Regions from separate parts of the Aliivibrio sp. S10_S31 genome, predicted to be linked through region 1. Evidence: predicted binding sites of a transcription regulator. Region 1 holds the regulator's gene; each other region holds the start of a gene.
What was found. The regulator CRP, encoded in region 1, controls carbon source genes, mostly activating them, when cyclic AMP is high. The targets are predictions, from matches to a motif close to TGTGANNNNNNTCACA.
Positions count from the first base shown of each region.

Region 2: HC728_RS05925 (NupC/NupG family nucleoside CNT transporter) is a predicted target of CRP. The motif match lies at 1,669-1,684, and genes of this name have one in related genera.
Region 3: ectA (diaminobutyrate acetyltransferase) is a predicted target of CRP. The motif match lies at 1,181-1,196, and genes of this name have one in related genera.
Region 4: HC728_RS00300 (NupC/NupG family nucleoside CNT transporter) is a predicted target of CRP. The motif match lies at 1,683-1,698, and genes of this name have one in related genera.

Region 1 is NZ_JAAUWR010000003.1:163,689-167,307, forward strand. It holds gene astD (succinylglutamate-semialdehyde dehydrogenase) at 1-370, shown strand, start outside; gene HC728_RS03725 (DUF1338 domain-containing protein) at 382-1,176, shown strand; gene crp (cAMP-activated global transcriptional regulator CRP) at 1,251-1,883, opposite strand; gene HC728_RS03735 (OsmC family protein) at 2,129-2,533, shown strand; gene hslU (HslU--HslV peptidase ATPase subunit) at 2,616-3,619, opposite strand, start outside.
Region 2 is NZ_JAAUWR010000005.1:64,978-68,596, forward strand. It holds gene rpoS (RNA polymerase sigma factor RpoS) at 1-841, shown strand, start outside; gene HC728_RS05920 (DUF2301 domain-containing membrane protein) at 981-1,544, opposite strand; gene HC728_RS05925 (NupC/NupG family nucleoside CNT transporter) at 1,932-3,146, shown strand; gene HC728_RS05930 (anaerobic C4-dicarboxylate transporter) at 3,219-3,619, opposite strand, start outside.
Region 3 is NZ_JAAUWR010000016.1:74,210-77,828, forward strand. It holds gene HC728_RS14320 (LysR family transcriptional regulator) at 1-218, shown strand, start outside; gene HC728_RS14325 (LysE family translocator) at 325-942, shown strand; gene ectA (diaminobutyrate acetyltransferase) at 1,307-1,852, shown strand; gene ectB (diaminobutyrate--2-oxoglutarate transaminase) at 1,873-3,138, shown strand; gene HC728_RS14340 (ectoine synthase) at 3,153-3,539, shown strand.
Region 4 is NZ_JAAUWR010000001.1:62,006-65,624, reverse strand. It holds gene HC728_RS00310 (class I SAM-dependent methyltransferase) at 1-517, shown strand, start outside; gene HC728_RS00305 (LysR family transcriptional regulator) at 579-1,514, shown strand; gene HC728_RS00300 (NupC/NupG family nucleoside CNT transporter) at 1,785-2,990, shown strand; gene HC728_RS00295 (glucosaminidase domain-containing protein) at 3,122-3,619, opposite strand, start outside.

The DNA.
Region 1 (3,619 bases):
TGCAACAAATGTCGCGGAATTACCTGATGAAGAATACTTTGGCCCACTATTGCAAGTCATACGTTACACCACATTAGCGCAAGCTGTGGAGCTTGCTAATGACACTCGCTATGGATTATCTGCGGGATTAGTTTCAACCGATGACAGTGAATGGGATTATTTCGTTGAGCATATTCGAGCTGGAATTGTGAATCGAAATCGTCAATTAACAGGAGCAAGTGGTGATGCGCCATTTGGTGGGCCGGGTGCATCAGGCAACTTAAAACCAAGTGCTTATTATGCGGCAGATTATTGTGCTTATCCGATGGCATCAATGGAAGGTGATGCATGTGAGATTCCTGAGCAATTATCTCCAGGTTTAACTTTGTAGGAGTGCTGAAAATGAATAATGTAAACACACTTTTTTCATCATTATGGCAAGACTATATTACACGTTTGTCGCCATCGGCAGACCAAGTGCATCAATTGCTATCCAGTGGTGGTGATATTGTAAATGATCATATTGCCTTGCGGACGTTTAATTTGCCTAAGGTTGGTTTATCCACATTAGCCGCGCCCTTTTTAGCTATTGGGTATAAACCGTGTGATGAATATGAATTTATTGCTAAAAAATTGAAAGCGCAACATTTTGAGCACCCAGATCCTAATGCACCACTTGTGTTTATCAGTGAGCTATTGGTTGAAAAATTATCTGATGATGCTCAAACCATAATTAAATCATTAGTAGAACAAGTTCCTGCTCATTATTTTGCAACTCGTGACTTTCTGTCTTCAGGAAGACCGTGGTCTTTAAGTTTTGATGAATATAAGGTGTTAGCAAAAGAGAGTGAGTATGCTTCTTGGTTAGCTGCTCATGGTTATGGAGCGAATCATTTTACCGTGTATGTTAATCAACTTGATGGTTTTGATGAAGTGGTTGATGTTAATCAGCACTTACGTAATGCTGGATTTAGTATTAATGAGGTTGGTGGAGAAGTAAAAGGCTCTCCAGAGGTTTGTTTAGAGCAATCATCTACAATGGCGGATAAAGTGATGGTTAAATTTAGTGATGGTGAGTTTGAGATCCCTGGTGGATTTTACGAATTTGCTAAACGCTATGAGTTACCAAATGGTGAGTTATACAAAGGGTTTGTTGCGGCTTCTGCGGATAAAATCTTTGAAAGTACTGACGGGTAAAGCTGTCATCTCTAGACATAAAAAAACGCAGCTATTGAGCTGCGTTTTTATTTGCTTATGGTAACGACGTTAAATTAACGAGTACCGTAAACTACAATTGTTTTGCCGTGCGCTGAAATCAGGTTTTGCTCTTCAAGCATCTTCAAGATACGGCCAACAGTTTCACGTGAACAACCAACAATTTGACCGATCTCTTGACGAGTGATCTTAATTTGCATGCCGTCTGGGTGAGTCATTGCATCAGGTTGTTTAGCAAGGTTCAGTAGCGTTTGAGCGATACGGCCTGTTACGTCTAGGAATGCTAAGTCACCTACTTTTTGGCTAGTGATTTGTAGACGAGTTGCCATTTGCGCAGAAAGACGCATTAGGATATCTGGGTTAACTTGGATAAGTTGGCGGAATTTCTTGAATGAAATTTCTGCTACTTCACAAGGGCTTTTCGCACGAACCCACGCTGAACGCTCTTGACCTTCTTCAAATAAGCCAAGCTCACCAATGAAGTCACCTTGGTTTAGGTAAGAAAGGATCATTTCTTTACCTTCTTCATCTTTGATAAGTACAGCAACAGAACCTTTTACAATGTAGTAAAGAGTTTCCGCTTTTTCACCCGCGTGAATTAGCGTGCTCTTTGAAGGGTACTTATGAATGTGACAGTGAGACAAGAACCACTCTAATGTTGGATCTGTTTGAGGTTTACCTAGAACCATACTTTATACTTCCTCTGCGTTTGCCAAGTAGGCGATGTCCATTTTAAAATAACTGAGCCAAATATCAGTTTGGCCTATACAATATGGTTATCGGAACAAGGCTGCATGTTCGTTGAGATAATTAACAAAATCATACCTTGTTTCGCAATTGATTTCTTGACTTTGATCGTATGAATTGTGCGACCAAGGGCACAGTTTCGTGAAATGGATCACGAGTTTTCCTTTTAAGTAGTAAAGAGGCTTTTATGAACGCTGAAGTTAAATGGATTGAGGGATTGTCTTTTCTAGGTCAATCTCAATCAGGTCACTCTATTGTTATGGATGGTAATGGGGGAGAAAAAGCACCAAGTCCGATGGAAATGGTCTTAATGGCTGCTGGAGGATGCAGTTCTGTTGATGTTGTTGATGGACTTAAATCGGCAAATCAAGAAGTCACAGCTTGCGTTGCTAAGCTATCTAGTGAGCGTCGTGAAACTGCACCAAAGTTGTTTACTTACATTAATATTCACTTTGAAGTAACAGGTAACAACCTAGATTCAACGGTTGTCGAGAGAGTCACTGCGGATTCATTACAGAAATATTGCTCTGTATGTTTAATGCTTGGTGAGGGCGTAAAAATGACGCACTCATGGGAAATTATCTCTGCTTAAACTTTAGAACTACAGGGTGAGTTAATATTAAAAAGCCTCGCAAGTTAACCCTTGCGAGGCTTTATTTTTAAGCTATGAGAGATTACAGAATGAAGCGGCTTAGGTCTTCATCAGCAACAAGCTCACCTAGGCGTGAACTTACATACTCAGCATCAACAATTAAGCTTTCGCCATTTTTTTCAGAAGCATCATAAGAGATCTCTTCCATTAGTCGTTCCATCACTGTGTGTAGACGGCGAGCACCGATGTTTTCAGTGGTTTCATTTACTTGGAATGCGGATTCAGCAATACGACTGATGCCATCTTCAGTAAATTCAACTTTTACATTTTCGGTCGCTAATAGAGCAATGTATTGCTCAGTTAATGATGCATTAGGTTCAGTTAAAATGCGTTTGAAATCATTTGCTGTTAGCGCTTCAAGTTCAACACGGATTGGTAAACGACCTTGTAATTCAGGGATCAAGTCAGATGGTTTTGCCATTTGGAATGCACCTGAAGTGATGAATAACATATGATCGGTTTTCACCATGCCGTGTTTAGTACTAACCGTGCTGCCTTCTACTAATGGAAGTAAATCACGTTGAACACCTTCACGAGATACATCACCAGAGTGAGAGTTTGAACCTTTACAGATTTTATCAATTTCATCGATAAACACGATACCGTGGTTTTCTACATTGAAGATAGCTTGTTCTTTTAGCTCTTCAGGGTTAACCAGCTTCGCACCTTCTTCTTCTGTTAGCGCTTTAAGTGCATCAACGATTTTCATCTTGCGCTTTTTGGTTGTATTGCCGCCTGATAGGTTTTGGAACATACCTTGAAGTTGGTTTGTCATCTCTTCCATACCTGGAGGAGCCATGATTTCAACGCCAACTTGAGGTGCTGCAACATCCACTTCGATTTCTTTATCGTCTAACTTACCTTCGCGTAATTTTTTACGGAAAGATTGTCGTGTACCAGAATCGTTATCGCCTTCTTCATTATTACCCCAAGCGTCACGAGCTGGTGGCAGTAAGATATCTAGAATGCGATCTTCTGCGTGCTCTTCAGCTCGGAATTTTACTTTTTCAACCGCTTGTTGATGCG
Region 2 (3,619 bases), on a different contig from region 1:
TATGGATGCAACGCAACTGTATCTTGGTGAAATTGGCTTTTCTCCACTACTAACAGCAGAAGAAGAAGTTTATTTTAGTCGCTTAGCCTTAAAAGGTGATGAAGCCGCTCGAGCTCGAATGATTGAGAGTAACCTTCGATTGGTCGTGAAGATCGCTCGTCGTTATAATCATCGTGGTCTTGCTTTATTGGATTTGGTGGAAGAGGGAAATCTTGGCCTAATTCGAGCTGTTGAAAAGTTTGATCCAGAAAGAGGCTTCCGATTCTCTACTTACGCCACATGGTGGATACGTCAAACCATTGAACGTGCCATTATGAACCAAACGCGTACCATCCGTTTACCTATTCATGTTGTAAAAGAGCTTAACGTTTATTTGCGTGCAGCACGTGAACTTTCTCAAAAGCTTGATCATGAACCAACACCAGAAGAAATAGCTGAAAAGCTCGATAAGCCAGTGAGTGATGTTAGTCGAATGCTGCGTTTAAATGAGCGTGTCGCTTCAGTCGATTCAATGGTGGCTGGTGAATCAGATAAAGCATTATTAGATATCCTTCCTGATACTAAAAATAGTGACCCAGAGTCAGAAACACAAAAGGATGATATTAATACGTCATTGGTGGGTTGGTTAGGGCAATTAAACCCTAAACAAAAAGAAGTTGTTGCTCGCCGTTTCGGTTTACTTGGTTATGAAGCTGCAACATTAGAGCAAGTAGGCGTTGAGATTGGTTTAACTCGCGAACGCGTAAGACAGATCCAAGTAGAAGGTCTACGTCGTTTAAGAGAAATCATGACGAACCAAGGATTGAATATGGAAACATTATTTGCCGTAGAAGAATACTAACTCACTTTTTAAATATACGTTTTAGTTAGTAAGAGAGCCCTAAGGTAACTTAGGGCTTTTTATTGCTACAAATCTTTGATGTATAAGTTGAGATAAGCGTAATTAGTCGCTATATAGTAAATCGATAGCGAGTGTAAGGTTAAATCTGGTAATTCGCTTTATTGCCGATATCAAAATGAAGGGGCATTCTCCATTTTTGAATAGCAAGAAAAATGAAGATAATTCCAGATAGAAATAAGCAAATAATAGCGATTAACCATACTTCGATAGCCAACATTAAAATGGATATACACAATAGAAAAGGGATGGCTTTTAGACCAATAACCTTAAAACAAAAGGATTCTTTAAGAGCTATACCTGAGAAGCAAGCACAGAGAAACCCAATAGGAAGCCAAATCAATTGTTCACTATCAATCGTGACGAGTAAAATCAAACCTATCCATGCAGCCCAAGTGATAATCAGCCTTACTTTTTTATCATAAACATGAAGATTAGCCCCACTCATCGCAGATGATACTGCGATTAAAGTTAATGAAAAATCCATTAAGTGAACGTTTTCTATAATGATTAATCCAATATCGTCAGCTATCGCAAAACTAAAAATGATAAGGGCGCTCCCAAAAAGAGTGATTCCGGTACGATATGTCACCACACTAAGCTTATCTAGCGCATCCAGTTTTTCGATATGATCAATACTCGCCATAATATTTCCTTTATCTTATTGTATTAATTTAGTTGATTATGTGTATTTTTGGATACTGTAGAGAAAAATAATTTATTTGTTTGTAGTAAATAGATGCTTCTGTTTTTTCAAATAAGTAAAATTTGGTGATTTATGTCACATAATTCGTGATTTTAAATCATCTATATGTATACTCCTTCTCCCAATACAAGCCGTCACAGGGATACAGTGAATGACCCCAAGGACTAGGACCAGCTACTGTTAAACAGCTTGTAAAGGGTAAACAATGAATATCTTTATTTCTATTATAACTTCCTCTTGGTGTAGTCATTCTTCACCGATCTCGTCATCTACGATGGCGGCTCCTTTTGTTTCTTCATTTTATTCTAAAATCTCATAGGCATAATTATGAATATTTTATTTAGCCTATTAGGCATGTGCGCACTGATTTTTTGTGCTTGGGTATTTTCAGAGAAGCGTTCAGCAATTAACTGGAAATTAGTATTTAAAGCCTTTTTATTACAACTCTCTTTTGCTGCTTTAGTATTGTATTTTCCTTTGGGGCAAAAAGCGTTAGCGGGATTAAGTAGCGGTGTTTCTAGCTTACTTGGTTTTGCCGATGAAGGGATAGCATTCCTCTTTGGTGATCTTGCTTCTTCTGGTTTTATTTTTGCTATTCGCGTCCTTCCTATTATTATCTTCTTCAGTGCTCTAATCTCCGCTCTATATTATCTAGGTATTATGCAAAAAGTGATTTCTGTTCTTGGTGGCGGAATTCAAAAATTCTTAGGTACCAGTAAAGTAGAATCTCTCGTTGCAACAGGTAACATCTTCCTTTCTCAAGGTGAATCTCCTCTTCTTATTCGCCCATTCTTAGCTCAAATGACTCGTTCTGAACTGTTCGCTGTAATGGCGGGTGGTATGGCATCGGTTGCCGGTAGTGTACTGGGTGGTTATGCTGGTTTAGGTGTGGAACTTAAATATCTGATTGCTGCAAGTTTTATGGCTGCTCCTGGTAGCTTATTAATGGCTAAGATTTTAATTCCTGAGCAAGAAACGCCTGTTGACCAACATGATGTAACCATTGATAAAAGTGAGCAAAGCAACGTAATTGATGCTCTTGCAAGTGGTGCAATGAATGGTATGAAGATTGCGGTTGCTGTAGGTACTATGTTGATTGCCTTTGTTAGTGTTATTGCAATGCTGAACAGCGGATTAGAAATGGTTGCTGAGTGGTTTGGTTTTGCTGGTATTACACTGCAAACCGTATTTGGTTACTTATTTGCTCCAATCGCATGGGTTATCGGTATTCCAAAAGCTGAAATGGTAATGGCTGGTTCTTACATTGGCCAAAAAGTGGTTCTTAATGAATTCGTTGCATTTATCGACTTTGTTCAGCATAAAGATCAGTTATCAGCATACAGCCAAGTAATTATTACTTTTGCACTGTGTGGTTTTGCAAACATCAGTTCAATTGCTGTGCAATTAGGCTCTATTGGTGTGATGGCTCCAGAGCGTCGTGCTGACGTTGCAAACATGGGCTTTAAAGCAGTATTAGCGGGTACATTAGCTAACTTAATGAGTGCATGTTTAGCTGGTTTATTCTTTAGCTTAGCAATGTAAAACATCGTTTATTGAAAATAAAAGCCCATGCAATGGTATTTGCATGGGCTTTTTTTGTAATGATGAGTAGAATTAACCAATCACAATTTGGCCTAAGACATAACCAAGAATACAGGCTGAAACTACACCGATTAAACCGACTGACATGAATGAGTGGTTAAAGTAGTACTTACCAATTTTAGTTGTACCCGAGCTATCAAAGTTTACGGTTGCAATATCTGATGGGTAGTTAGGAATAAAGAAGTACCCATATACCGCAGGCATTAAACCAATAACCAGTGCAGGCTCTAAACCCAGAGCCAAACCAACAGGTAGCATCATACGAGCTGTTGCTGCTTGCGAGTTAACCACAACAGATACGATAAATAGAGATAGGGCGAACGTCCAAGGGTGAAGCGTTACCATATCTACAATACCAGCTCTAAATTGAGGCATGGCATATTGGAAATAGGTATCTGACATCCACGCGATAC
Region 3 (3,619 bases), on a different contig from region 1:
TACGTGATGCTGTATTAGACAAAACAGGTTGGTCGTCCGTTCCCGCGCTATTAATTAATGAGCATTTACGCGATGGCACTTTAAAGGTTCTTAAACATAATCGTGCGATGAACTGGCAATCTTTCGCTGAAATGACAAAGACTACCATGCCCCGTGGTGTGATTATTGATTGGTTATCAGAACAAGTTGAGGACTATTTATTAGAAGTCTCAGAATAATGATTTCTTTCGTTCAAAATAAGCAGTAAATTACCCATGATTCACATATGAAAATGGGCTTAATCATAGCCCTTAATACCAAATGCAGCAGTACATGGAATTATTTATGAGCATTGAAACTTATCTTCTTTTTATCGCAGGGATGTTCGCCTTTTGTGCGATGCCCGGCGCCGATTTCTTTTACGTTCTTTCAAGAGCCTTAGGCGGTGGTGCCAAAACAGGGGTTTATGCCGCTGTGGGTATTGCCACAGGTGTTCTTTTTCATACCTTTTTAGCTGTTGTTGGCTTAAGTGCACTACTGCTCTCTTCAGCAACCGCGTTTATGGTAATTAAATACATAGGTGCCGCTTACCTGTGTTATATCGGATTTAAAATGTTCACAGCAAAAGGCGGTTTTGGCCAAGTAGAAACCACTAATCGTACATCTGATATAAAAGTGTTTCGCCAAGGTATTCTAACCAATGCCCTCAACCCAAAAGTGTGTTTGACCTTTGTTGCTTTTATTCCTCAATTTTTAACTCCAGAGACATCATCACCTTTAATGTTCGGAATGCTTGGTATCACAACCGCTATTATCGCTTTGCTATGGTTTACTTGCGTTGCCGTTTTCGCTGCAAAATTCAGAACGGTTATTGCCGAGAGCAAAGCATTCTCAAACCTCTTAAAATACGGTTTAAGCTCTTTATTAATGGGCTTTGGCGCTAAGTTAGCAATGACTAACTAATATTGGTCTAAAATCAAAAAAAGGGGTGAAGCTATCGTAGCTTCACCCCTTTTTTTATCACTTCAATATTTGCTTATTTTAATCAAAAATAGATTAGCGATTTAAACGTTGATCAATTTCTACTGCCAGTGCTACTGATTCTCCAACTATTGGGGTATTTCCCATTCCAACAAACCCTTAAAGATACTAAGAGAACTAATCTATTTCTCTATTTATAATTTTAGCAACCAAGCTTAAGCGTGATATGAGTCGCATTTAATTGGGTTTAATCGTCTTTTTCGCACCATTAATTTGCTTTTTAACTGCTAAAAATGCCCATAATAAAAAGGAATTTAATTAGAGTACAAAGGATATGTATTTACATATGGCTATCGCAGCGCCCAGAATCTTGTGTTCAGATATGGATTCTGACACAACAAAAAAATGGATTTTTCGAGAACCTTCGAGGACAGACGGTGACGATGTTTACGCATTGATCACCGAGTGTCCTCCTCTTGACATCAACTCTTCATACTGCAATTTTCTTCAAGCTACTCATTTCAGTAAAACCTGCGTTTTGGCAGAGAAAGATGGCGATCTCGCTGGCTTTATCTCTGGGTACCAAAAACCTGATGAACCGAATACGCTGTTCATATGGCAAGTCGCCGTCTCCCCACGTTACCGAGGTAAAGGTTTAGCGTTTTCAATGCTAGCTACGCTTTTAGAGCGAAAAAACCTTCTGCATATCGAATTTATAGAAACCACAATAACCAAGGAAAATAACGCCTCTTGGTCACTATTTAAAAAAATTGATGCCCAATATGGAAATCAAGGGCAAATCACCACGTTTCTAGACAAAGAATCACACTTTAAAGGCAAGCACGATACAGAGTATTTGTATCGTATCCCTCTAAAATCTTCACAAAAATAGGAATCATAAACGGACTCATCATGAATATTTTCAAGAAGCAAGAATCACAAGTACGCTCATACTCAAACAATTTCCCAGTTGTTTTTCAAAAAGCAAAAGGCAGCTGGCTAGAAACTGAAAATGGAGAGCGTTACCTAGACTTCCTTGCCGGAGCCGGATCACTTAACTACGGTCACAACAACCCAGTCTTAAAGCAAGCTTTACTTGAATACATCGAAAACGACGGCATCACTCATGGCTTAGATATGCACTCTAGTGCAAAAGCAACATTTTTAAATGCCCTGAACCGTTATATTTTCGAACCAAGAAACCTAGAGTACAAGGTACAGTTCACGGGACCTACGGGAACCAATGCTGTTGAGGCCGCTTTAAAACTGGCACGAAAAGTCACTAACCGAACCAATATTGTCGCGTTCACTAATGGCTTTCATGGTTGTACAGCCGGAGCACTGGCGGCAACGGGGAATCAACACCATCGCCAAGGTGCCGGTTTTAGCTTAAACAATATTACACGCATTCCTTTTGAAGGTTATGCTGATATCGATGGACTTAACCTGTTTGAGACCATGCTATCTGACAATTCAAGCGGTTTAGATAAACCAGCTGCGATACTTTTAGAAACCGTACAAGGTGAAGGCGGTTTAAACGTCGCTTCAAACGAATGGCTACAACGTCTAAGTAAGATCTGTAAAGCCAACGACATTCTAATGATTGTTGATGATATTCAAGCAGGTTGTGGGCGTACAGGTACTTTCTTTAGTTTTGAGTCATCTGGTATTAAACCAGACATGGTAACTCTATCAAAATCAATTGGTGGCTACGGCTTACCAATGGCGGTTGTTTTACTTAAACCTGAATTAGATGAGTGGAAACCCGGTGAGCATAACGGTACTTTCCGTGGTAACAACCATGCCTTTATTACTGCAGCAAAAGCGCTTGAAATTTATTGGGCGAACGATAACTTTGAAAACCACATCAAACAATCGTCTAACAAAGTCAGCGACGTAATCCTTCGCACCATTAAACGTCACCCTAAGTTATTTGTTCAACAGAAAGGCCGTGGCATGATGATTGGCATTGAATGTAAAGACGGCATCATCTCAAGTGATATCGCAAAAACCTGCTTTGAAAACGGTATGGTAATTGAAACCGCAGGTCCTGATGACGAAGTGGTTAAATTCTTCTGTCCATTAACCATTACTGAATCAGAGTTAGACCAAGGATTGGCTATCTTTGAAGACGCAGTTGATAGTATTGCAGCAAAACATTTTAAAAAAGCATCTTAATCAAGGAAGATACGATGATAGTAAGAACATTAGATGAATGTCGCGACAGCGAACGACGTGTAGCATCTGAAACATGGGAAAGCGTAAGAATGTTATTAAAAAATGACAACATGGGCTTCTCTTTTCATATCACGACCATCTATCAAGATACTGAAACACACATCCATTACAAAAATCATTTAGAGTCAGTCTATTGCATGAGTGGTGAGGGGGAAATTGAAGTCATTGGCGGAGAAACCTACCCAATCAAATCGGGCACTTTGTACATTCTTGATAAACACGACGAGCATTATTTACGAGCATATAAAGATAAGGAAATGGTCATGGCGTGCGTTTTTAACCCGCCAATTACAGGTACCGAAGTTCATGATGAAAACGGGGTTTATCCTGTTCTCGATTAACCCACATTCTCAATTAACCACTTACCTCCCTATATCAACCTGAATAATCCATTGTTCAGGTTGATATCAAAGTCAAAAAA
Region 4 (3,619 bases), on a different contig from region 1:
AAAATTAACTTGTATTGATTATTCTCCTGAAATGGTCGAAATAGTTAAGCGCAAATTTGGTGAGCGTATTAGCGCTTATGCACAAGATGTCTCCATCGGTTTAATAAAAGAAGAAAGCGGAAGTGCTGATTTGATTATTTCACCACTGATGATTCATTATTTAGAGGATCTTTCGGTACTTTTTAATGATGTTGCGCGTGTTTTAAAAAATGGTGGGAGCTTTGCTTTTTCTACTCATCACCCTTTTGCTGATTTTGAATGTTCTCTTTCTGGTAATTATTTTGAAAGAGAGTTGATCACAGAGATGTGGGACACTGTCGGTGAGCCGCTTGAAGTTCGATTTTATCGCCGTTCTTTAACTGAATTAATTGAAGCGATAACAAAATCTGGTTTAGTTGTGACACAAGTATCTGAAGGAAAGGTATCTGAGGTAGTTAAAGATATGTCTCCTGAGCGTTATGATTACCTTTCAAAGAATCCTAATTTTATTTTTATAAAATGCCAAAAATTAGCTTAGCTTTACCATCTAGTGTTACTATCTGCGCCCCAATTTTTCTTTGAGTTTGAGGAGCAGATAGATGCATGAACGAGCCAGCCAAATGGTGATATTTTACGCCTTAGCTAAAGCTGGGAGTTTTACTGCTGCAGCAAAGCAAATGGGCGTATCAACGTCACATGTCAGTAAGCAGCTCGGAGCTCTTGAAGAAACCATTAATGTAAAATTAGTACATAGAACCACGCGTTCACTCACTTTAACGGATGCAGGTCAGCAGTTTTTTTTGTATTGCGAGAAGATATACAGTGCAATGACAGAAGCCAGCGCCATTATGGATGATGAACGTGATGAAGTGACTGGGATCTTACGTTTAGGCTTATCTCAATCTTTTGGCACTATGCATATTATTCCAGCCATTGATAAGCTGCGTCATCAATATCCTGACTTGCAAGTTGAAGTGCGTTTATTTGATCATAGAGCTGATATGCTTAAAGATGGTTTAGACTTGTGGGTAACCAATTTCGAAGACTTACCAGAAGGTTATGTAGCACAGCGATTAGCTGACTCTAATTTTGTCTTAGCTGCATCTCCTGATTACCTCATTGATAAAAAAGTACCTCATCATCCTTTAGATCTTGTTGAGCATAATTGCCTTACTTACCAGAGTCGTCATCGTGACTACAGCCATTGGGATTTCAGTAAAGGAAATGAGGCGTTATGTGTAAAAGTGTCTGGCAATTATCGAGTTGATTTAGCAGAAGCCGTGAGAGATGCGGCTATATCTGGATGGGGAATTGCTTATTTAGCCAGTTATTTGCTAACTGATGAGTTTAATGATGGCAAACTGATTCAGTTATTACCGGATTGGAAAGCAAGTCAGAAAATGCCAATTTATGCGGTATACCCAAGTCGAAAACACCTTCCAAGAAAGATAAGTGCGGTCATCGATTTTCTACGTGAACATATAGGACAACCGCCATATTGGGATAAAGCGCTCATGAAGCGAGTGAAATTGTAACGTTTGCTATTCCTCATTGATTGAATTTTATACTTTAAATTGTTGCCTTTTTAATCAATGAGTTACAGCGATTATGTGCCATGAAATAAATATCTTTTCCATATGGAAACAATCGTATTTCTGATTGTTTTTATTACAAGAAATCAATCAGTTAATTACTGCACGTAATGTGACCTGCGTCTCATTAACAGAGTGATAGCAAAGTCGACTTGCACGCAAACCTTTGCGGATTAGAATGCGGACTCATTTTCGATAGCATAGGTTTCTATCATGACATCTTTACTTGGTATTTTTGCCATTCTACTGTTTGCTTATTTGTGTTCGACAGATCGCCGCAATATCCCTCTTAGAACCGTCTCTTTGGCGTTCGGATTACAAATTATCTTTGCTTTATTGGTTCTGTATGTTCCTGCAGGTAAAGAAGTATTAAATTCAGTTACTGCTGGTGTGTCAGGTGTGATTGATTACGGCCAGCAAGGCATTGCCTTTTTATTTGGTGGTTTAGCAACAGGAAAAGTAGGCTTTGTATTTGCCATTAATGTTCTTGGTATCATCATTTTCTTCTCTGCTCTTATCTCAGCTCTTTATCATATTGGAGTCATGCCAAAAGTAATTAACTTTATTGGTGGTGGACTACAACGATTACTCGGTACAGGACGCGCAGAATCACTTGCAGCAACGGCTAACATCTTTGTAAGCATGGTTGAGGCTCCACTTGTTGTTAAACCTTACTTAAAGCACATGAGCGATTCTCAGTTCTTTGCTGTAATGACATGTGGTTTAGCCTCGGTAGCTGGCGGAACCATGGTTGGTTACGCCTCATTAGGTGTGGATCTTAATTTCCTTATTTCTGCTGCATTCATGTCTGCACCAGCAGGATTATTAATGGCTAAGATGATGGTTCCACCGGGTGATGAAGCAAATAATGATGATGAGATCACGTCTGTTGAGATTGATCATGCAACTAATGTATTTGAAGCATTAGCTGATGGTGCTATGTCTGGTTTGCGTATCGCTGTTGCGGTAGGTACGACGTTATTAGCGTTTGTCAGTGTGATTGCTTTACTTAACGGCTTACTAGGACACGTTGGTGATATCTTTGGTATCAAACTTAGTTTTGAATTAATTCTTGGTTACTTGTTTGCTCCTGTTGCTTTCATTTTAGGTGTGCCATGGAATGAAGCAATTCTTGCTGGTTCATTAATCGGTAATAAGATCGTGGTAAATGAATTTGTTGCCTTTATTCAATTAATGGAAGTGAAAGATCAGCTAAGTCCACATTCTGTTGCGATAGTTACATTTGCTTTGTGCGGTTTTGCAAATATTTCAACCATGGCAATTTTGATTGGTGGTTTAGGTAGTCTTGTTCCTGAACGTCGCTCATTTATTGCGAGAATGGGTTTCAGAGCGATTACCGCAGGTGTATTAGCTAATTTAATGAGTGCAGCGATTGCCGGTGTGATTTTGTCACTTTAAGTTAATTATTAAATTTGAAATAAAAAAAGGTTGCGATCATAAAGTCGCAACCTTTATTTTTTCTAGTCCCTAGTCCCTAGTCCCTAGTCCCTAGTCCCTAGTCCCTAGTCCCTAGTCCCTAGTCCCTAATTCTAAAATCTCACTCGAACTGGCGTTGAGCTATCAAATGTCACCTGATCAAAACTATCTAATTTATGATGCTTAATTAATGCTTGCAGATTCTCAACATAAGCTTCACCACGGGTAGAGTAGTGAGATAAAGACTCGACTAGCTCATAACCTGATAATTTCCCTTCTGCGCGTAGTTGTTGACGTAGTTTCCAAAGATCTTTATAAGCCGATGTGGTATTCAAGTTATACATGTAGCGTGCAGTACCAGCGAATAAATTATCAAATGCTGCTACTTTTACGTGCCCACCAGGAGTACTTAAGTATTTACCACCTTTAGATGATAAATGTTCACCGTATAATCCATTGCCTTTAACGGCGAAATAGCTTGTTCCCCAGCCACTTTCATCAATCCCTTGTGCTAATACCATTCCAACAGGAATAATATCAAGGCGTAAGAGTAGGTCGTCAATGGTGTTTGATTTAATATCATAAGATGTCATTAAATTCTGTAACCATAC